2 regions of the Streptomyces sp. V4I23 genome follow, and region 2 is predicted to be linked to the other one. Evidence: riboswitches for the same ligand, from Rfam matches in the RefSeq annotation. Region 2 holds a riboswitch; the other holds the start of a gene.
What was found. A riboswitch is a leader RNA that binds a small molecule or an ion and turns the genes downstream of it on or off. The one in region 2 is predicted to bind glycine.

Region 1: linked by a shared signal. The riboswitch ahead of gcvP (aminomethyl-transferring glycine dehydrogenase) and the one ahead of gcvT (glycine cleavage system aminomethyltransferase GcvT) in region 2 are both predicted to bind glycine.

What each region holds. Positions count from the first base shown of each region.
Region 1 is NZ_JAUSZW010000004.1:6,636,478-6,647,294, reverse strand. It holds gene QFZ82_RS32530 (substrate-binding domain-containing protein) at 1-627, shown strand, start outside; gene QFZ82_RS32525 (glutamate-cysteine ligase family protein) at 640-2,151, opposite strand; gene QFZ82_RS32520 (hypothetical protein) at 2,641-3,231, shown strand; gene QFZ82_RS32515 (DUF5999 family protein) at 3,535-3,741, shown strand; gene gcvP (aminomethyl-transferring glycine dehydrogenase) at 3,814-6,699, opposite strand; glycine riboswitch at 6,881-6,978, opposite strand; gene QFZ82_RS32505 (PRC-barrel domain-containing protein) at 7,080-7,472, shown strand; gene QFZ82_RS32500 (DNA polymerase IV) at 7,695-9,350, opposite strand; gene QFZ82_RS32495 (MerR family transcriptional regulator) at 9,447-10,043, opposite strand; gene QFZ82_RS32490 (bifunctional nuclease family protein) at 10,228-10,701, opposite strand; gene QFZ82_RS32485 (MerR family transcriptional regulator) at 10,755-10,817, opposite strand, start outside.
Region 2 is NZ_JAUSZW010000004.1:2,415,060-2,425,876, forward strand. It holds gene QFZ82_RS13025 (ABC transporter substrate-binding protein) at 76-1,743, opposite strand; gene QFZ82_RS13030 (enhanced serine sensitivity protein SseB C-terminal domain-containing protein) at 1,934-2,722, opposite strand; gene QFZ82_RS13035 (enhanced serine sensitivity protein SseB) at 2,842-3,591, opposite strand; gene QFZ82_RS13040 (AAA family ATPase) at 3,768-4,439, opposite strand; glycine riboswitch at 4,587-4,685, shown strand; gene gcvT (glycine cleavage system aminomethyltransferase GcvT) at 4,832-5,998, shown strand; gene gcvH (glycine cleavage system protein GcvH) at 6,057-6,431, shown strand; gene glyA (serine hydroxymethyltransferase) at 6,455-7,714, shown strand; gene QFZ82_RS13060 (L-serine ammonia-lyase) at 7,871-9,238, shown strand; gene QFZ82_RS13065 (EF-hand domain-containing protein) at 9,415-9,630, opposite strand; partial or broken gene QFZ82_RS13070 (GNAT family N-acetyltransferase) at 9,733-10,448, shown strand; gene QFZ82_RS13075 (YncE family protein) at 10,486-10,817, opposite strand, start outside.

The DNA.
Region 1 (10,817 bases), 4.2 Mb from region 2:
ACGACGGTCGTCGACGTCTCGGGGTCGATGCAGACACCGGTGCCGGGGCGGGGGGCGCAGACCCGGCTCGACGTCACCAGGGAGGCGCTGCAGAAGGCGCTGGACCAGTTCACACCGGAGGACGAGATCGGACTCTGGGAGTTCGCGACGGGGCTCGACGGCCCGAACGACTACCGCGAGGTCGTACCCACGGACCCGCTCGGTCCGGCGGGCAGGCCCGGCACCCAGCGCGCCCGCCTCTCCAAGGCCTTCGACGGCCTCGCCGCCGTCCCCAACGGCGCGACCGGCCTGTACGACACCACGCTCGCGGTCTACAAGAAGGCCCAGGACACGTATGTGAAGGACAAGTTCAACGCGCTGGTGGTGCTCACCGACGGCTCGAACCAGGACCGGTTCAGCATCACGCGCAGCAATCTGATCTCCGAGCTGAACCAGCTGAGCAATCCCAACACCCCGGTCCCCGTGATCGCCATCGCCATCGGTCCGGAGGCGGACCTGCAGGAGGTGGACGAGATCGCCAGGGCGACGGGCGGCGTGGGCTACGAGGTCAGCGACCCCGCGGAGATCACGTCGGTGATCCTCAAGGCGATCATGGCGGTGGGGCAGAAGGGCGGCGCGGCCGGCTGACGACGGGCCGGCTCACGACGCCGCGCCGGGGAATCCCACGGGCCAGGTGTGCACCGGCTCCCCTTCGCGCATCAGCTCGCCGTAGCGCCGGGTGGTCGCCGCGAGCACCGCGTCCCGTTCGAGCCCGGCCTCCAGTGCCCGGTGGAAGGTGTCCACCTGCCAGGAGGCGCCGTTCGTGCGCCGCCTGCACCGCTCCTCGATGATGCCGAGGTACCGGTCACGGTCGGCGGGCTCGATGTTCCACGCGTCGAGACCGGCCGCGGCGAGCGGGAGCAGTTCGTCCCGCACGAGCTTGGCGACGGGCACGCGGGTGACCCCGCCGCCGCGGCCGGGGCGCGGCCACAGCAGTTCGGCGTCGATGCCGTGACGGCAGGCGGCCTCGAAGTTCTCGTGGGCGGCAGCGAAGGGCAGCCGGGTCCACACCGGCCGCGTCTCCTCGGCCAGTGCCCGCACCAGTCCGTAGTAGAAGGCCGCGTTCGCGACGACGTCGGCGACCGTGGGGCCGGCGGGCAGGACGCGGTTCTCCACCCGCAGATGCGGCACGCCGTCGACGACGGCGTACACCGGCCTGTTCCACCGGTACACGGTGCCGTTGTGCAGGACGAGCTCCTGGAGCCGGGGGACCCCGCCGTCGTCGAGCACCCGCAGGGGGTCCTCCTCGTCGCAGATCGGCAGCAACGCGGGGAAGTAGCGCAGGTTCTCCTCGAAGAGGTCGTACGCGGAGTTCACCCAGCGCTCGCCGAACCAGGTGCGCGGCCGCACACCCTGCGCCTGGAGCTCGGGCGGGCGGGTGTCGGTGGCCTGCTGGAACAGCGGAGGCCGCGACTCGCGCCACAGCTCCCTGCCGAACAGGAAGGGCGAGTTGGCGCCGACGGCGACCTGGACGGCCGCCACCGCCTGCGCCGCGTTCCACACGTCGGCGAACCGGGCGGGTGTCACCTGCAGGTGCAGCTGGACCGACGTGCAGGCCGATTCCGGGGCTATCGACGACGAGGTGCAGGTCAGCCTCTCGACGCCCTCGATGTCGAGTGTGAACTCCTCGCCGCGCGCGGCCACGATCTGATCGTTGAGCAGCATGTAGCGGTCGACGTCGGAGAGATTGGCGGAGACGAGGTCGTGCTGCCGCAAGGTGGGCAGAATTCCGATCATCACGAGCCCGGAGCCCACTTCGGCGGCCCTGCGGTCGGCATATCCCAGACCGGTCCGCAACTCCTCTGCCAACTGATCGAAAACGTGCCCGTCCAGCCGGTGCGGAACGATGTTTACTTCCAGGTTGAACATTCCCAGTTCGGTCTGGAAATCAGGACTCGAGATGCGGGAGAGTACTTCCGCATTCATCATCCTCGGCGTCCCGTCCGCATCCGCGAGATTCAGCTCTATCTCCAGCCCCATGAGGTTCCTGGGCCGGTCGAACCTCTTCTCCGCCAGCAGCCGCCCCAGTCCCGCCAGGCACTGCTGGAGCTTGCGCCGGTACCGTTGACGATCGGACAGGTCGAACCCGCCTGCCACGATCTTCTCCCCCATCGAAGGGTCCCTCCTCGAGTGGGCAGCCACGCAGCGTGGGCCGCTCGCGTCACGGACGATAATGCCCAGACTCTTAGATCCGTAACGCCCGCGCGGCAGGTCCGCTCCCGATAGTCTGGAGTCAGTACGCACGGGGCACATTCACCGGGCACTTCCCACGGTGTGATGCGACGGTCACTTTCCGGATCCGGCCGGGGCGAAAACACCGTACGGATTCGGCCTACCACTCCGCGGAAGAAACCGCAGGCCACGTCCTCGGCCTCCGGAAAACACGCCGGAAACTCGGGCTCGGCGGGTCCGGTATTCGCCTTGCGAAAAATCACCGCGAAGGCTAGCGGAAACAATCACTGAACACGGGTCGTATAAACTCTGCGGATGGGCCGGGATTCGGCGCCAGGTGGTCTTTCCGGCCCCGCGCGGCCCGTACGCCGACAGTGCCGTCTGCATCTCCCCGCATCACCGTGTCTCTTGAGTGAGAGGCGACCCATCATGCCGCTGCATGTTCCCCCGGCCCCCGTGCCCGCCCTGCGCAGCGTTCTCGCAGCACTCGGTTCCCCCACGGCCGTCCGTGAGGCTCCGACACCCGCTCTCAGGTCCGTCCAGGGACCCCTGAGCCCCGAACTGCCCCTTCCGGTCCATGTCCTGGACCGAGTCGTCCCGACCGCCGGCGCCCCGTACACACGGCTCGCCGGCTGGCGCTTCCTCATCCGCAACGGCGATCGTGCCGTGGCCGCGGCGGACACGAGGCTGACGCCGGACGGCTGGGCCTTCTCCCACTTCTTCGAAGGGCCCTATCTCGGTTCCACGGAACGTGCGCTGCGCCAGGCAGAGGCGATGGGAGCACCTTTCCAGCCGCGCCTGCTGTCCGTACCGGAGCTGTACATGCTCACACTCTGGCTGCACCGCGACATCGAGGCCGACGCGTCCGCCGGCACTCTTCAGCCGACCGACGTTCTGGTGCCGCTGGCACCGGCCCCGCCCGGCATCGCGGCTCACCGGCCGCACCAGGTCGCCGATCTACTGCCCGTGCTGACCCTGCGGCTGACACCGCAGCCCCTGCTCGACTCACCGGCCGCCTGACCTCGCCTGACCTCCAGTACGCCCCGCGACCGGCCGGTCGCGGGGCGTACTGCTGAGCAGCGTATGGCCCGGCCGGACTAGCCCTGCCGGGTCACTTCGAACCACCCGAAAGGACAGGCCGGTTGCGCTGAACCGCTCACGCGGGTGATGCGTCATGAATCAGTAGGAAGAGCTGCTGTGAAATCCCTGCGGATCGACGCCCGTGGGGGAACACTGGGACCGGACCGACAGAGACGGGGGGCGGCCATGAACAGCTCATCGAGCCGCAGGACACTCACCACACCGCAGGGAAAGAACCCATCCATGTGCCAGCACCAGCCAGCCTGCCCTACGCCCGACTCAGCCGACCGGGAGGCGGCGCGCCTGGTGGCACACCACCCGGAGCAGGGCTGGAGCCTCCTGTGCAACGGTGTGCTCCTCTTCGAGGACACCGGCGAACTGCTGCCCGACGGGCAGATCATCGCTCCGCACCGGCCGCGTGAGACCGGCCAGGTGATGACGGCCGCGTAGAGCGGTCGCCGAGACGACCAGGGGCCGGCCGGAGAGTTCTCCGTACCGGCCCCGATCCATGCGCGCAGGGCGTCAGTTGTCGTACTCGTCCAGCGGCGGGCAGGAGCAGACCAGGTTGCGGTCGCCGAAGGCGCCGTCGATACGGCGGACCGGCGGCCAGTACTTGTCCGCAGCGCTCACACCCGCCGGGAAGACGGCTTCGTCACGGCTGTAGGCATGGTTCCACTCGCCGCCGAGGGCGGCCGCGGTGTGCGGGGCGTTGCGCAGCGGGTTGTCGTCCGCGGGCCATGCGCCCGACGCCACCTTCTCGATCTCGGCACGGATCGCGATCATCGTGTCGCAGAAGCGGTCGAGTTCGGTCAGGTCCTCGCTCTCCGTCGGCTCGATCATCAGCGTGCCGGCCACCGGGAACGACATGGTCGGCGCGTGGAAGCCGTAGTCGATCAGGCGCTTGGCGATGTCGTCGACGCTGACACCGGTCGCCTTCGACAGCGGCCGCAGGTCGACGATGCACTCGTGGGCGACCAGACCCGCCGGACCCGTGTACAGCACCGGGTAGTGCGGCTCCAGGCGCTTGGCGATGTAGTTCGCCGCGAGAACGGCCACCTGCGTGGCCCGCTTGAGACCCTCGCCGCCCATGAGACGGACGTACGCCCAGGAGATCGGCAGGATGCCCGCCGAGCCCCACGGGGCGGCCGAGATCGGGCCGACGCCCGTCTCGGGGCCCGCGGTCGGCTGCAGCGGGTGGTTCGGCAGATAGGGCGCGAGGTGCGCGCGTACGCCGACCGGGCCGACGCCGGGACCGCCGCCGCCGTGCGGGATGCAGAAGGTCTTGTGCAGGTTCAGGTGCGAGACGTCGCCGCCGAACTTGCCCGGCTTGGCGAGACCGACCAGTGCGTTGAGGTTGGCGCCGTCCACGTAGACCTGGCCGCCCGCGTCGTGCACCTGAGCGCAGATGTCGGCCACGTGCTCCTCGAACACGCCGTGTGTCGAGGGGTAGGTGATCATCAGCACGGAGAGTTCGTCGCCGTACTGCTCGATCTTGGCGCGCAGGTCCTCGACGTCCACCTCGCCGTCGTCGGCGGTCTTCACGACGACGACCTTCATGCCGGCCATCACGGCGCTGGCGGCGTTGGTGCCGTGCGCGGAGGACGGGATCAGGCACACGGTGCGCTGCTCGTCGCCGTTTGCGCGGTGGTACGCGCGCACGGCCAGCAGACCGGCCAGCTCGCCCTGGGACCCGGCGTTGGGCTGGATCGAGACCTTGTCGTAGCCGGTGACCTCGGCGAGACGGTCCTCCAGCTCGTGGATGAGCGTCAGGTAGCCCTCGGCCTGCTCGACGGGCGCGAAGGGGTGGATCTGGCCGAACTCCGGCCAGGTGACCGGCTCCATCTCCGTCGTCGCGTTCAGCTTCATCGTGCAGGAGCCGAGCGGGATCATGCCGCGGTCCAGCGCGTAGTCCCGGTCGGCGAGCCTGCGCAGGTAGCGCAGCATCGCGGTCTCGGAGCGGTGCTGGTGGAAGACCGGGTGGGTGAGGTACTCGTCGGAGCGCAGCAGCGCAGCCGGCAGGCCGTCGGTGCTCGCCGCGTCCAGCGCCTCGACCTCGCCCTGGACTCCGAAGGCGGACCACACGGCCGTCAGCTGGTCGCGGCCGGTGGTCTCGTCACAGGCGACGGAGACGTGGTCGGCGTCCACGAGGTGCAGGTTGACCCCGCCCTCGCGCGCGGCGGCGACGACGTCGGCGGCCTTGCCGGGCACGCGCAGCGTGAGCGTGTCGAAGAAGGCGCCGTGCACGACCTCGACGCCGCCGGCCCGCAGCCCGTCGGCGAGGACGGTGGCGTAGCGGTGGGTGCGCTCCGCGATGCCGCGCAGACCGTCGGGGCCGTGGTAGACGGCGTACATGCCCGCCATGACGGCGAGCAGCACCTGCGCGGTGCAGATGTTGCTGGTGGCCTTCTCGCGGCGGATGTGCTGCTCACGGGTCTGGAGCGCGAGCCGGTAGGCCTTGTTGCCGTCCGCGTCCACGGAGACGCCGACGAGGCGGCCGGGCAGGCTGCGGGCGAACTTGTCGCGCACCGCCATGTAGCCCGCGTGCGGGCCGCCGAAGCCCATGGGGACGCCGAAGCGCTGGGTCGTGCCGACGGCGATGTCCGCGCCGAGCTCGCCGGGCGACGTCAGCAGGGTGAGCGCCAGCAGGTCGGCGGCGACGGTGACGATCGCGCCGAGCTCGTGCGCCTGCTCGATGACCGGCTTCAGGTCCCGTACGGCGCCGGAGGCACCCGGGTACTGGAGCAGCACGCCGAAGACGCCGCGCTCGGCGATCTCGGCGGGGATGCCCTCGCTGAGGTCGGCGGTGACGACCTCGACGCCGGTGGGCTCGGCGCGGGTCTCGATCACGGCGATGGTCTGCGGCAGGGCGTCGGCGTCGATGAGGAAGACGCCGTCCTTGACCTTGCCGACCCGGCGGGCGAGCGACATGGCCTCGGCGGCCGCGGTGCCCTCGTCCAGCAGGGAGGCGCCGGAGGTGGGCAGGCCGGTGAGGTCGGCGACGACGGTCTGGAAGTTCAGGAGGGCCTCGAGCCGTCCCTGGGAGATCTCCGGCTGGTACGGCGTGTACGCGGTGTACCAGGCCGGGTTCTCCATGACGTTGCGCAGGATGACCGGCGGCGTGAAGGTGCCGTAGTAGCCGAGGCCGATCATGGGCGCGAGCACCTGGTTGCGGTCCCCGAGCGAACGCAGCTCGGCGAGGACGTCGGCCTCGGTGCGGGCGTCGGGGAGGTTCAGCGCCTCGGCGCTCTTGATCACATCCGGCACCGCGGCGGCGGTCAGCTCGTCGAGCGATCCGTACCCCACCTGCGCGAGCATCTTCGCCTGGGCAGCGGCGTCGGGGCCGATGTGTCGCTGCTCGAAGGGTGTGCCTCGCTCCAACTGGGAGAGCGGAATGCGGTTGGCGGTCATGTGGGAGGCCTCCTGGTCTTATGCGACCTGCGAGGGGCATCGCGGCGCGGATGCCCGGACGGCCTCCCCCTCTGTCATCTCGAACCTGAGAGCTTCACCGGGCGCCATGGAGCGACGCGCCGGCTTTCACCGTCGGTGAGAGCGGATGCCGTCCGACGCCCGCCCTGCTTTCCAGAGTGACCTCGTCCGTGCGGTACAGGGGCCTGAGAGATTCCGGGGAGGATTTGCTCCTTCGGCGCCGCCGGTGGGATCACCGGTGGACTCTCCCGCACAGGGTCAACAGCCGATTGCCAGGGTACCAGCGCGTTCCTATGAAAAACCTTCAAGTGGCCGTCACCCGGGATGTGCCCTTTTGTAGTGACTGAGAGCAGGTGCGACCCATTGGAGGGACCGTGCAGACCGATATCGATCCGCGCAGCCTGATAGGCCGCAAGGCGTTCGACCGCGACGGCCACAAGATCGGCACTGTCGACGAGGTCTACCTGGACGACGCCACGGGCCAGCCCGAGTGGGCCGCCGTTCGTACGGGACTGTTCAGCCGGGACGCCTTCGTGCCCCTGGAGCCGAGCGAAGTCGTCGACAACGCACTCCACGTCCCCTACGAGCGCGCCCTGATCAAGGACGCGCCCGACTTCGGTGTCGGACGGCATCTCTCTCCCGAGCAGGAGCTTCAGCTCTATCACCACTACGGCCTCGACCTCTCGGCTCCCCCAACGCCTGCCCCGTCCGCCGGCGACCGCTCCTTCGGCCAGGTCACAGGCCAGGAGGACTGACGCCGTCCCTCCCTCCCACCTCAGCCCCCGGTCGAGGGCCCCATTTCCCGCATCGGACGCCATGCTCCGTGGCCCCGTCAGGAGCACTGACGCCGGCCCCCCCTCAGCCCCCGGCTGGGCCCGCGAGCCGTGGCATTCCGACGCGGGCGCCCCGACCGCCCTGCCCGGTGAGTTCCGGTCCGCTCCAGGACGAGCCCGGCGGTCTGTGGGCTCCCTCGGCCGTCAGGTGCTCGGCGCCACCCTGTGCTCGTCGCCGCCCGGAACGGACGCGCTCCCCTCCGCCGCTCCCGGCGGAGGGGCACCCGGCGCCTCAGGCCCCGGCCGAGCGATCGCATGAGGGGGCCCTGTGGCCGCCCCATCCGAAGCGGCCGCGTCTCTGCCGGGCCCACCGGCCCTCGGTGCCGGCTCCCCCGAGGCAACCGTCTCCGGCAGCGGCCCCTCGGCCCCCGCCGCCGGCCCACCCGAGGCGACCGCCTCCTCCCCGGACGCATCGGTCCGCGGAGAGACCGCCGGCACCAGCGGCAGCGGGTCCGACGGCTGGAGGTCCTCGTCGTCCACCCGGAACGTGCGCACCCGGCCCGGCGCCGATCCCGGCTCCTCGAAGCGCACGGTCACGCGCCCCACGCCGCTCCCCTGCACCCAGCCCGCCCCGTACACGGCATGCCGGACGTCCTGCCCCGCGGACCAGTGCCGCGCGATCGGCCCGGCCGGTCCGGGCTCCACCGGCGCCTCCTCGCGCTCGGCCCCCTCCGGCGGCTCACCGGCCTCGACCGACGACGCGGCCGAGGAGGCCGCGGCCTCCTCGGCCGCGGCCTGCGCGAAAAGGTCCTCCTGCGTGTAGTCGGCAAGCCCCGTGACCCCGACTCCGAGCAGCCGTACACCGCCCGTCGTGTCCACGGACTCCAGCAGCCGGCCCGCGGCCTCCCGCACCACGGCCGGGTCGTCGGTCGGCCCCCTGAGCGTCTCCGAGCGCGTGAGCGTCGAGAAGTCGTAGCGCCGGACCTTGAGGACGATCGTCCGGCCGGAGTGTCCGCCCGCCCGCAGCCGCTGCACGCAGCGCTCGGCGAGCCGCTCCACCTCGATCCGCACCCGCACCCGGTCGTGCAGGTCCACGTCGAAGGTGTCCTCCACCGACACCGACTTGGCGTCCCGCTCGGCGACCACCGGCCGGTCGTCGTGCCCGAGCGCCATCCGGAACAGCGCGGTGCCGTGGGCCCTGCCCAGCAGGCGTACGAGCTCGTCCTCGCCTGCCTCCGCGAGGTCGGCGACCGTGGTCATCCCCGCGCGTCGGAGATGCTCACCCGTCGCGGGGCCCACGCCGGGCAGTGTCCGCACGGACAGGGGCCCGAGCAGCTCTCTTTCGGTGCCGGGCTCTATCAGGACGAGACCGTCCGGCTTCGCCTGCTCGGAGGCGATCTTCGCCAGCATCTTGGAGCCGGCCAGGCCGACGGACCCGGTCAGCCCCGTCATCGCCCGGATGTCGGCCCGCAGCCGCTCTCCCGTCGCACGGGCCGAGGCCGAGTCGTCGGCGGCACCGCCCGCCTCCAGGTCGACGAAGGCCTCGTCCAGGCTGAGCGGCTCCACGAGCGGCGACAGCCGCCCCAGCAGCTCCATGACGTGCTCGCTGACCGAGCGGTAGAGCGAGAACCGCGGCACCAGGTATGCCGCGTTCGGCGCCAGCCGTCTGGCCTGCGCCATCGGCATCGCCGAGTGCACGCCGAAACGCCTCGCCTCGTACGACGCGGTGGCGACCACTCCGCGCGGCCCGAGCCCCCCGACCACCACGGCCTTTCCGCGCAACGAGGGCTTCGCCGCCTGCTCGGCAGCGGCGTAGAAGGCATCCATGTCCAGATGCAGGATCGTCGGCGCGGATCTCACACCATCGATGCTGCCCTACACCACTGACAACGTCGCCGCGCGAACAGCGCGGCGACGCCTGTGTCCGCCTGGTGCCGCTGGGGCGCGGCACCCGGATCACCCCGCGCGGTCGCGCCTGCGCCTCGCCAGCTCGTCGGCGGGGTTGTTGCCGATCAGCGTCTCGCCCGTGTCGACGCGTTCTCCGTGCAGTTGCGAAAGGGCCGCCTCGACGTCGCGCCACACGACGCCCACCGCGATCCCGAAGACGCCCTGACCCCCTTGGAGCAGGTCGACGACCTCGTCGGGCGACGAGCACTCGTACACCGTCGCCCCGTCGCTCATCAGCGTCATCCGCTCGAGGTCGCGAAAGCCCCGGGCACGCAGGTGCTGGACGGCGGCGCGGATGTTCTGCAGCGCGACGCCGGTGTCCAGGAACCGCTTGACGATCTTGAGGACGACCACGTCCCGAAAGCTGTAGAGCCGCTGTGTGCCCGATCCGTACGCCGGCCGCACGCTCGGCTCCACCAGGCCCGTACGCGCCCAGTAGTCCAGCTGCCGGTAGGTGATTCCCGCCGCCGCGCACGCGGTCGGTCCGCGGTATCCGATGGTGTCCGTGAAGGGGTCGGCCGCGCTGTCGTGCAGCGGATACGGCCCGCCTTCCACCGGACTGATTCCGGGGCCGCCCCCAGCCGTACTGTCGCCGCTGCTTCTCACGCCGACCTCCGTCCTTGACCTGCCACCTCGAAGGTAGGGAGTCACCAGGGGTGCGTCAACGATCGCCACACTCGGCACGCCGAGTGATAATCACCCTGAGAGTGGTTTCTCGTGCCCGATCCGGGGAAAGGCTACTCGAATGCGCCGATGCCGCACGGCCGGGTGCTCACCGCCCGCGACGGCCTCACTGGCTGCTGGAACCGAAGTCCTCCGGCGAGATCTGGTCGAGGAACTCGCGGAACTTCTCCACCTCGTCCTCCTGCTCGTCCGGGATGGCGATCCCCGCGTCGTCGAGCACACCGTCACTGCCGTAGATCGGGGTCCCGGTGCGCAGGGCGAGCGCTATGGCGTCGGACGGCCTGGCACTCACCTCGACACCGCTGGCGAAGACCAGCTCCGCGTAGAACACGCCCTCGCGCAGGTCGGTGATGCGGACCTCGGTGAGCTCCTGGCCCACCGCGTCGAGGACGTCCTTGAACAGGTCGTGCGTCAAGGGTCTGGCGGGGGCCATCCCCTGCTGCGCGAAGGCGATCGCGGTCGCCTCCCCCGGTCCGATCCAAATGGGGAGGTACCGATCGCCTCCCACTTCACGCAGGAGCACGATCGGTTGGTTCGAGGGCATTTCGACCCGGACACCCACAACGTCGAGCTCGTTCACACAGCAACCCTAGGACGTGCGGACGAGGTTTGGGTAGTCGGGCTGGGCCAAGATCAGTGCAGCCGCACTCCGAGGGCGCTCTGGACCAGGGCCGCGTGCAGTCTCACGGACAGCGC
Region 2 (10,817 bases):
CCCTTTCTCACGTGCGTCGATGCGGGTCCGCCCGGCCACCTGGAGCAGTGGCCGGGCGGACCCGCTGGTGTGCGATTACTTGAAGGAGGTCTCGGCGAAGTTCTCCTGCGTCAGCGGAGAGACGTTCGGCGGGTTGATGTTCTTGCCGAAGGCGATGGCCGGCGGGGAGGACGAGATCGGGATGCCCGGGACGTACTCCATGATCGCCTCGTTGGCCTTCTTGTAGGCCTCGGTGCGGCCGGCGGGGTCGGTGACCTTCGAGGCGGCGTTGACCGCGTCGAAGACCTTCTTGTCCTTGAAGCCCCACTGCTTGTCCGGCCCGGCGAACCAGGTGCCGATGAAGTTGTAGCCGTCGTTGAAGTCACCGGTCCAGCCGAGCATGTGCAGGGCGCAGGAGCCCGCCTCGGTGGCGTCCAGGTAGTCCGGGGCCCACTTCATGGCCTTCGGGGTGACGGTGATGCCGGCCTTCTCCAGGTCGGCCTTCATCAGCTCGAACATGTCCTGCGGGGCGGGCATGTACGGGCGGGTGACCTCGGTCGGGTAGCAGAACTCGATCTTGAGGTTCTCCTCACCCGCCTTCTTGAGGAGCTCCTTGGCCTTGTTGGTGTCGAACGGGTAGGTCTTCACCTTGTCCGAGAAGCCGGCGACCGTGTCGGGCATGAACTGGGACGCGGCCTTGCCGCCCTCGGGCAGCTGGGTCTTGACCAGGTGCTCGCGGTCGATGGCGTGCGTGATGGCCTGGCGGACCTCGGGCTTCTTCAGCGCCGGGTTCTTCGACTGCGTCATGCCGACGTAGAAGATGTTGAAGACGTCACGGGTCGGGACCTGGTAGCCCTCGCCCTCCAGGGTCTTCACATCGGCCGGGGCGACGAGGTCGTAGCCGTTGATGTCACCGGCCTGCAGGGCCTGGCGACGGCCCTCCTCGGTGTCGATCGTGCGGAAGACCAGGTTCTTGATCTTGGCCTTCTCGCCCCAGTAGTCGTCGAAGCGCTCGAGGGAGACTTCCTTGTTGCCCTTGTTCCACTTCACGATCTTGTACGGGCCGGTGCCGGCGACCGTGCCGGCCTCCTGGCTGTACTTGGGATACGTGATCGCGTCGCCCTTGGCGGTCGCGTCCTGCTTCGCGTACTCCTTGATCGCCTTCGGCGAGTGGATCGCCAGGGCCTGCAGGGAGAAGCCTCCGGGCAGATTGGCAGAGGGCTCGTTGACCTCGATGACGGCGGTGTTCTCGTCCTTGGCGGTGCAGGACTTGTAGTTCGCCTTCGGGGCCTCGGGGTCCTCGTTCTTCGCGAACCCGCCCATGATGGTCTGCCAGTAGTAGGAGACCGCGCTGGACTGGTACGTGCCCTTCCAGTTGAACCAGTGGTCGTAGTTCGCGCAGACGGCGGCGGCGTTGAGCGCCTCGCCGTCGTGGAACTTCACGTTCTTGCGGAGGTTGAACGTCCACACGGTGCCGGCCGGGTTGCTGGACCACTTCTCCGCGAGCCCGCCGACGAGCTTGCTGCCACCGGACTCGTGCTCGAGCAGCGCCTCGAAGGCCTGGCGCGTGACGCGGAAGGTCTCACCGTCGCTCGCGAGAGCGGGGTCCAGAGAACCGGGGTCACCGGCGCCGGCGAAGACGAAGGTGTCCTTCGCCGCCTTGTCACCGCCCTTGTCCCGCTCGCTGGCGCAACCTGTCGCGATCAGGCCGACGGCTATCACCGCCGTGATCGCCCGGACAGGCCCGGACTTGAAAATTCGCATGGGTCCACCCCTGGTTCACCATGTGGAAGTCTTGACCGGCCGAACACTACAGACGGGAGTCACCTGGGAGAACGGTCCGGATAACGGTGATACCTAGTCGAGACCCGGACGCCCAACAAACCGGCCGGATACGGGACATCCCTGCACGGGGGACGAACATTCCCGGTATCCGCAAGAGTTCGAGGACCGGTCAGCGAGCGCCCACGGGCGGGTAACCGTAACCGCCGGCCGGCTGGGCCCCGCCGTGCGCCTCGCGGTCGTAGAAGGGCCGGGCGTTCGCCCGCATCCACATCGTCACCGGGTCGTACTCATCGGACAGCGCGACCGTGGAGACCGGCAGCCCGTCCGGGACCGCGCCGATCGACTGCTGCATCATCGCCCGCGCCGCGTCGACCGCCTGCGGTCCGGCGTCGTACAGATCGAGCCCGATGGCGAGGTACGCGGGCCCGACGGCCGGCTGCACCCAGGCGCGGCGCAGCGAGCGCACGGCCGGCGTGCGGTGCGCGTTCTGTGTGAGCAGCGCGTAGAACTGGGGGATCTCGACGGCCGGGTCCGACAGTCGCAGCGGGCCCGCGGGCATCCGGTCGAGTCCGGTGGCGATGCGGCGCAGATCCAGCCACGGGATGCCGACGCCGCCGCCCTGCGCGTGCGGGTTGAGCCAGATGCCCCAGCGCTCGGGGTACAGGGCACGGGCGATGTCCCGGCCGGTGACGACCTCGTGCGCGCGGCTCCAGCCGGAGACGGCGAGCTCCTGCGCGGAGGTGACGCACGGCGCGTAGCCGACGCCGTCGACCTCCATGTTCCCGTACTGCGCATCGGGGGAACCGGGCTGTCCGTGCCACAGCAGCATCCAGATCCGGCCACCGGCGGGATCGGCGAGGGCGTGCAGAAGTGCCTCGTACGCGTCGTAGCGCCCGGGAGTCACCTGGCGCAGCATGTGCTCGACCTGCCCGGTCGCCGCGGTGCCTGACGCGCTCACCCTGGATTCCGCCCCTCTTCGATCCGTACCCGTGCCCGAGTGGTCCGTCCCTGTGTCAGGGGACCTCCGGCCAGGTCATCAAACCAGCTTAAGCGGCAGTCCTGGCACCGGCTTGACTTCTACACGTGATGTCGTTGGTAGAAGGGGCGTACACGCTCCAGCATCCAGTCGCCCACCGGGTCCTGCGCGACATCCAGAAGGACGAGATTCACCGGCCAGGGGACCTGGACGCGGCCGAGCGCGCGGCCGAGCGCGTCCATGGGCGCGTTCCGGTCGGCGCCTTCCCAGGAGGAGAGCTGGACTCCCACGAAGAGGGCCGGCGCCTCGCCCTCGACAGAGGCGAGCACCCGGCGGGCGGTCAGCACGACGCCGGCGGCCTCGAACTCGCCGGCCGCGGCGGCGAGGAAGTCGACGGGCTCCTCCTGCCAGTCCGGCTCGAAGAGCCGCACCCGCCCGCCGGACGCGGGGCCGTCGAGCGGGGTGCGCCCCGCGCGGCACAACTCGGCGACGGCGGGCGGCGGCAGGGGGACGCCGACGGTGCCGCCCGGGTTCACGGCGATGCCGAGCTGCGGAGGCAGGCCACGGGCGAACTCGCGGGCGGGGGCGACGGTGAACGACATGGGGGAACCCACGACGGCGAGGAACTGCTGCTCGGAGCTGAAGACGGGGACGTAGGCGGCGCCCTCGATCTCCATGGTGGGCAGGTCGAGACCGATGCTGTCGGGCCCGCCCCCGTTGGGCAGGGGGACCCAGAGGCTGCTGCGGCCGAGCACCTCGACGAGGCGGGCTCCGGCGGAGGGACTGCCGACGGAGGCGGCGAGGACCTCCTCCAGCTCGTTCCCGGGCCAGCCGCGGTACGGATTCTCCATGCGCTCGTCTCTTCCTCCCCGGGGCACGCACCCCGGCCGTGCGTGTTCGCGGCGTCGACGATAATCCAGCCCTGCCGCTGTGTGAGGCGCGGGGCTCGGGGCGGAGCCCCGACGAGAGAGCCGAGCCGGGTCGGCGAGGCGCGGGGGCGGAGCCCCGACCACATCACCCCTCGGGGTCAGTCCGCCGTGAAGCCGATGACGCGCAGCCTTCCCGCCGCCTCCCGGTCCAGCAGGACCGCCGCCGCGCAGCCCCGCGGCAGACGGCCCGATTCCGCGTCGGCGATCAGGCGGCCCACCGCCCGGCGGTGGCGGGCGAAGGCGTACCCCGACACCCCGCGGCCCCGCTCGCGCTGGCCCTCCCGCGCCACCCGCGGCGGCACGTCAAGCAGCACGAGATGCAGCGACGTCCCGCGCCGCCGCGCCTCCCGACCGAGCCAGCGCCGCACCCACGCCTGCGTACCGCAGTCGTGGACGACGACGCTCTCGCCGGAGCGCAGGGCCCGCCACAGACCCGCGTAGTGCGCGAGGCGCACGAGGGGCCGGTAGACGGCGTACGGCAGGAAGCGGGGCGCGCGCGCGTCCCACCGGTCGCGGGTGTCCTGCGAGTCGATTCCGCGCCCGGTCACCGCACGCTTCATCAGCGTCGTCTTGCCGCTCCCGGGCAGCCCGGAGACGACCACCACGTCACCGGCCGCGAAGACCAGGGCGCGCGGACTGCGGCCCGCACGGGCCCGCAGGTCGCGCAGGACGGGCGCGGGCGCCCCGAGCAGGCCGCTGACGGAGGCGCCCTGCTGGACGGGCATCCCCGCGGCCGTGGCGGCGTATGCGCCGGACCGCTGCAACATCATCACGCTCCCCCAAGTCGGGTCACCCCACCCTTGCCCATGAAGTGTAAAGAACTGGTAATACAGGACAACCGACTTTGCCATGGTCCGCGCGCCCCACTCCCGCCGCAGGCATGCAATGATGTGCGCGCCAACTGCATACCGGCCGCTTGAATCCGCGCGGGAGAGTCCCGGCCACCTGGTGTGGCGGGGCGCCGAAGGAGCAAGTTCCTCCCTTGAATCTCTCAGGCCCCGTACCGCGTGCGATGAGGCAGATCTGAAAAGCGAGCCGTCCGGACGGCTCCACCCAAGGTGCAAGCCACGACCATCCAAACGCAGGGTCGCGGCGAACCTCTCAGGTTCCGATGACAGATGGGGAGGATTGTCCTCGCAGCCATGCCCTGGGAGCCATACCTATGAGCAACGCCCCCCGTCGTACATCCCTCCCGTCGCCCGCCACCGCCCTATCCGAAGGCGCTTCGCGCCGCACTCCTCTCCTGGCCCTGCATCGATCTCTGGGCGCGACCATGACCGACTTCGCCGGCTGGGACATGCCGCTGCGTTACGCCAGTGAGCGCGACGAGCACAACGCCGTCCGCACGACGGCCGGCCTCTTCGACCTGTCGCACATGGGCGAGATCACCGTCACGGGCCCGCAGGCCGTCGACCTGCTGAACTACGCGCTCGTCGGCAACATCGGCACGGTGGGCCCCGGCCGGGCCCGCTACACGATGATCTGCCAGGAGGACGGCGGGATCGTCGACGACCTGATCGTCTACCGCCTCGGCGAGACCGAGTACATGGTCGTCGCCAACGCCGGCAACGCCCAGATCGTCCTCGACGCGCTCACCGAGCGTGCGGCCGGTTTCGACGCGCAGGTACGCGACGACCGTGACGCCTACGCGCTGATCGCGGTCCAGGGCCCGCGGTCCCCCGGCATCCTCGCGTCGCTCACCGACGCCGACCTCGACGGCCTGAAGTACTACGCGGGCCTCCCCGGCACCGTCGCGGGCGTCCCGGCCCTTATCGCCCGTACGGGCTACACCGGCGAGGACGGCTTCGAACTGTTCGTCGAGCCGCAGCACGCCGAGAAGCTGTGGCAGGCACTGACCGAGGCGGGCGCGTCGGCCGGTCTGATCCCCTGCGGCCTGTCCTGCCGCGACACGCTGCGCCTGGAGGCGGGCATGCCGCTGTACGGGCACGAGCTGACCACGGCGCTCACCCCGTTCGACGCGGGCCTCGGCCGGGTCGTGAAGTTCGAGAAGGACGGCGACTTCGTCGGCCGCGAGGCGCTCACGGCCGCCGCCGAGCGCGCCGAGACGGCGCCGCCGCGCAAGCTCGTCGGCCTGATCGCCGAGGGCCGCCGGGTCCCGCGCGCCGGCATGGACGTGGTCGCCGACGGCAAGGTCATCGGCACGGTCACCTCGGGCGCGCCGAGCCCGACCCTCGGCAAGCCGATCGCCATGGCGTACGTGGACGCCGCCCACGCCGCGCCGGGCACGCCGGGCGTCGGTGTCGACATCCGCGGCACGCACGAGCCGTACGAGGTCGTGGCGCTGCCGTTCTACAAGCGCCAGACGTGATCGTCCGCACCCTCTCTTCGTTCACCACCACTCCCCCGCGTACAGGAGAATTCAGGTCATGAGCAACCCCCAGCAGCTGCGCTACAGCAAGGAGCACGAGTGGCTGTCGGCCGCCGAGGACGGCGTGTCGACGGTCGGCATCACGGAGCACGCGGCCAACGCGCTCGGCGACGTGGTGTACGTCCAGCTTCCCGAGGTGGGTGACACGGTGACCGCGGGCGAGACCTGCGGCGAGCTGGAGTCCACCAAGTCGGTCAGCGACCTGTACTCGCCGGTCAGCGGTGAGGTCACCGAGACCAACGAGGACGTCGCAGGCGACCCGTCGCTGGTGAACTCGGCGCCCTTCGAGGGCGGTTGGCTCTTCAAGGTGCGCGTCAGCGAGGAGCCGAAGGACCTGCTCTCCGCCGACGAGTACACCGATTTCGCGGGCTGACCCAAGACCTTAGGGACCGAGTGATGTCGCTTCTCAACACCCCTCTTCACGAGCTGGACCCGGATGTCGCCGCCGCCGTCGACGCCGAGCTCCACCGTCAGCAGTCCACCCTGGAAATGATCGCGTCGGAGAACTTCGCCCCGGTCGCGGTCATGGAGGCCCAGGGCTCCGTCCTGACCAACAAGTACGCCGAGGGCTACCCCGGCCGCCGCTACTACGGCGGCTGCGAGCACGTCGACGTGGTCGAGCAGATCGCGATCGACCGCATCAAGGAGCTGTTCGGCGCCGAGCACGCCAACGTGCAGCCCCACTCCGGCGCGCAGGCCAACGCCGCCGCCATGTTCGCACTGCTCAAGCCGGGCGACACGATCATGGGCCTCAACCTGGCCCACGGCGGTCACCTGACCCACGGCATGAAGATCAACTTCTCCGGCAAGCTCTACAACGTCGTCGCCTACCACGTCGACGACGCCACCGGCCAGGTCGACATGGCCGAGGTCGAGCGCCTGGCCAAGGAGTCCAAGCCGAAGCTCATCGTCGCCGGCTGGTCCGCCTACCCGCGCCAGCTGGACTTCGCGGCGTTCCGCCGGATCGCGGACGAGGTCGGCGCCTACCTGATGGTCGACATGGCCCACTTCGCGGGCCTGGTCGCCGCGGGCCTGCACCCCAACCCGGTCCCGCACGCCCACGTCGTGACCACCACCACGCACAAGACCCTCGGCGGTCCGCGCGGCGGTGTGATCCTGTCCACGGCCGAGCTCGCCAAGAAGATCAACTCCGCGGTCTTCCCCGGCCAGCAGGGCGGCCCGCTGGAGCACGTCATCGCGGCCAAGGCGGTGTCCTTCAAGGTCGCCGCGAGCGACGAGTTCAAGGAGCGCCAGCAGCGCACGCTGGACGGCGCCCGCATCCTCGCCGAACGCCTGACCCAGGCCGACGTCACCGAGCACGGCGTCTCCGTCCTGTCCGGCGGCACCGACGTGCACCTGGTCCTGGTGGACCTGCGCAACAGCGAGCTGGACGGGCAGCAGGCCGAGGACCGCCTCCACGAGGTCGGCATCACGGTCAACCGCAACGCCATCCCGAACGACCCGAGGCCCCCGATGGTCACCTCCGGCCTGCGGATCGGCACCCCGGCACTGGCCACCCGCGGCTTCACGGCCGACGACTTCCGCGAGGTCGCCGACATCATCGCCGAGGCCCTGAAGCCCGCCTACGACGCGCAGGCCCTGCGCGCCCGGGTCACCGCCCTCACCGAGAAGTACCCGCTCTACCCCGGACTGTGACGGATCTCCCGTAACATCCCGGAGCGAAACAAAAGGGGCACCGCGCACACTGGACCGTGAGCGCGGTGCCCCGCACCACGTAAGCACCACGTTTGCACGCATTGCCTCTGCACCACCCGGCAGACAACGGCGTCTACCACCCACAAGGAGTTCCCCGTGGCCCTCTCGGTCTTCGACCTGTTCTCGATCGGCATCGGCCCGTCCAGCTCCCACACGGTGGGCCCCATGCGCGCGGCCCGGATGTTCGCCCGGCGGCTGAAGAACGAGGGCCTGCTGGCCCACACCGCCTCCATACGGGCCGAGCTGTACGGCTCGCTCGGCGCGACCGGCCACGGCCACGGCACCCCCAAGGCCGTCCTGCTGGGCCTCGAGGGCAACTCTCCGCGCACGGTCGACGTCGAAAGCGCCGACGACCAGGTCGAGCAGATCAAGGCGGAGAAGCGCATCAGCCTGCTCGGCGTGCACGAGATCGGCTTCGACTTCGACAAGGACCTGGTCCTGCACCGCCGCAAGGCGCTGCCCTACCACGCCAACGGCATGACGCTGTGGGCGTACGACGCCGACGGCACGGCCCTGCTGGAGAAGACGTACTACTCGGTCGGCGGCGGCTTCGTCGTCGACGAGGACGCGGTCGGCGAGGACCGGATCAAGCTCGACGACACCGTGCTGAAGCACCCCTTCCGCACCGGTGACGAGCTGCTGCGCCTCACCCGGGAGACCGGCCTGTCGATCTCCGCGCTGATGCTGGAGAACGAGAAGGCCTGGCGCACCGAGGACGAGATCCGCGAGGGCCTGCTGGACATCTGGCGGGTCATGCAGGCGTGCGTCGCGCGCGGCATGTCCCGCGAGGGCATCCTGCCCGGCGGTCTCAAGGTCCGCCGCCGCGCGGCCACCACGGCCCGCAAGCTGCGCTCCGAGGGCGACCCGCAGGCGCTCGCGATGGAGTGGATCACGCTCTACGCGATGGCCGTGAACGAGGAGAACGCGGCCGGCGGCCGGGTCGTCACCGCCCCCACCAACGGCGCGGCCGGCATCATCCCGGCGGTCCTGCACTACTACATGAACTTCGTCCCCGGCGCCGACGAGGAAGGTGTCGTGCGCTTCCTGCTCGCGGCGGGTGCGATCGGCATGCTCTTCAAGGAGAACGCCTCCATCTCCGGCGCCGAGGTGGGCTGCCAGGGCGAGGTCGGCTCCGCCTGCTCGATGGCCGCGGGCGCGCTCGCGGAGGTGCTCGGCGGTTCCCCGGAGCAGGTCGAGAACGCCGCCGAGATCGGCATGGAGCACAACCTGGGCCTGACCTGCGACCCCGTCGGCGGCCTCGTCCAGATCCCGTGCATCGAGCGCAACGGCATGGCGGCGGTCAAGGCCGTCACCGCCGCACGTATGGCCATGCGCGGCGACGGCACCCACAAGGTGTCCCTGGACAAGGTCATCAAGACCATGAAGGACACCGGCGCGGACATGTCGGTGAAGTACAAGGAGACCGCGCGCGGCGGTCTCGCGGTGAACATCATCGAGTGCTGAGCGCCTGACGCGGACGAGGCGCCCCCGGATCCCCGGGGGCGCCTCGTCGTCGTTGCGGGCTCACTCGCACGTCCCGGCGGAGGTCTCGCGCGTCACCACGTCCGTCGCGGCGGCCGCGGTGTCCAGCCGGGCGATGCGCTGACGGCCGCCGGCGGACGGCGCCGAGGTCTCAGCGCTCAGGCCTTGTTCAGGTGGGTCCAGAACTCGTCGAACGACAGGAGCTTGTCCTTGTCGGTGTCCTGCGAGGCGATCACGGCCTCGGCGACGGACTCGGTGACGTTCCAGTCACCCATCTGAGCCATCGCCGTCTTGTACTCGGCCGCAGTGATGAAGCCGTCGCCGTCCGCGTCGTAACGGTCGAACGCCTTGCGTGCTTCCTCGATGTCCGCCACAGTCCACCCCTTCTTGGTGCATTACTGACGGGGGTCAGATTATCGGCCCGCCTGAGTGATCATGGAGGGGAGCCCGGGACCACGGGCGAGGGGAGGCGTGCGATGAGCGGGAAACTGGCGGAGATTCTCGGAGCTGCGGCGGAGGGACGGTTTCCGCCGCCGGACGGATCGGTGACGGTGGTCGGGCAGCCGGACGCCCGGGACGCGGGCGTAGTGGCCTTCACCGCCCACTCGGTGGTCTTCACGGACGAGGATCCGGCGTGGGTGGGGGAGCAGTTGGCCGCGACGGCGGCCGATCCGCTCGCGGCGGCGATGAACCCGGAGTTCCTGTGTGCCCTGATGGCCCGCACGGGCCGCCGTATGGACACCATCGACCTGGTGACCGTCGCCGGCTCGCTGCCCGGTGCCCCCGGTCTCCGGCTGCGTGAGCTGGTGGACCCGGAGCATCCCCGCGTGGCTCGTGCGCTCAAGCACCGCCAGGACGTGCGGGTGTGGGCCGCCGACGCAGGGGTGCTGATCCTCGGCCGCGGGGTGGCGGGCCGTTGGGAGGCGTCGGTCGAGGTCGACGAGGAGGCGCGCGGAAAGGGCCTCGGCCAGGCACTGGCGCGTGCCGCCCCTTGCCCGGTTCGTGACTGACCAGGGCAGGGGCCGTTGGTGGTTTCTGAGGCTGGTGGGTTTACCCAGAGCAGCCCCGGCATCTGGTGCCGGGGCCGGTGGTGTGGTCGCAGCAGGCGCCGGGCAACGCCCGCAGCGTACGGGCGTTCCAGGCGGCCGGGTACAGGCCTGTCGGCTCGGAGGCGGTCCTCACGGCGCACTGAGCGGGTACGCGGCCGCCCGCCGGCGCGTTGTCCGGGACTACCGGAAGACGCCGGTGTGGCCGAGGGAGTAGCGGCCGGGCTGCGGGTAGACGGCGAGCCCGTGCGGGCCGCTGCCGACGGGGATGCGGGCGAGCTGCTTGCCGGTCTTCGTGTCGATGGCGTACACCTCGGAGTCGTAGCGCCCCGAGAGCCACAGCACCTTGCCGTCGGCGGAGACGCCGCCCATGTCCGGGCTGCCGCCGTCCGGCAGCCACCACTTCTTCGTCAGTTTGTTGCGGGCGAAGTCGAAGACGGAGATCGAGCCCTCGCCGCGGTTGGGGATGTACATCTCCTTGGAGTCGCGGCTGATGTAGAGGCCGTGGGCGCCCT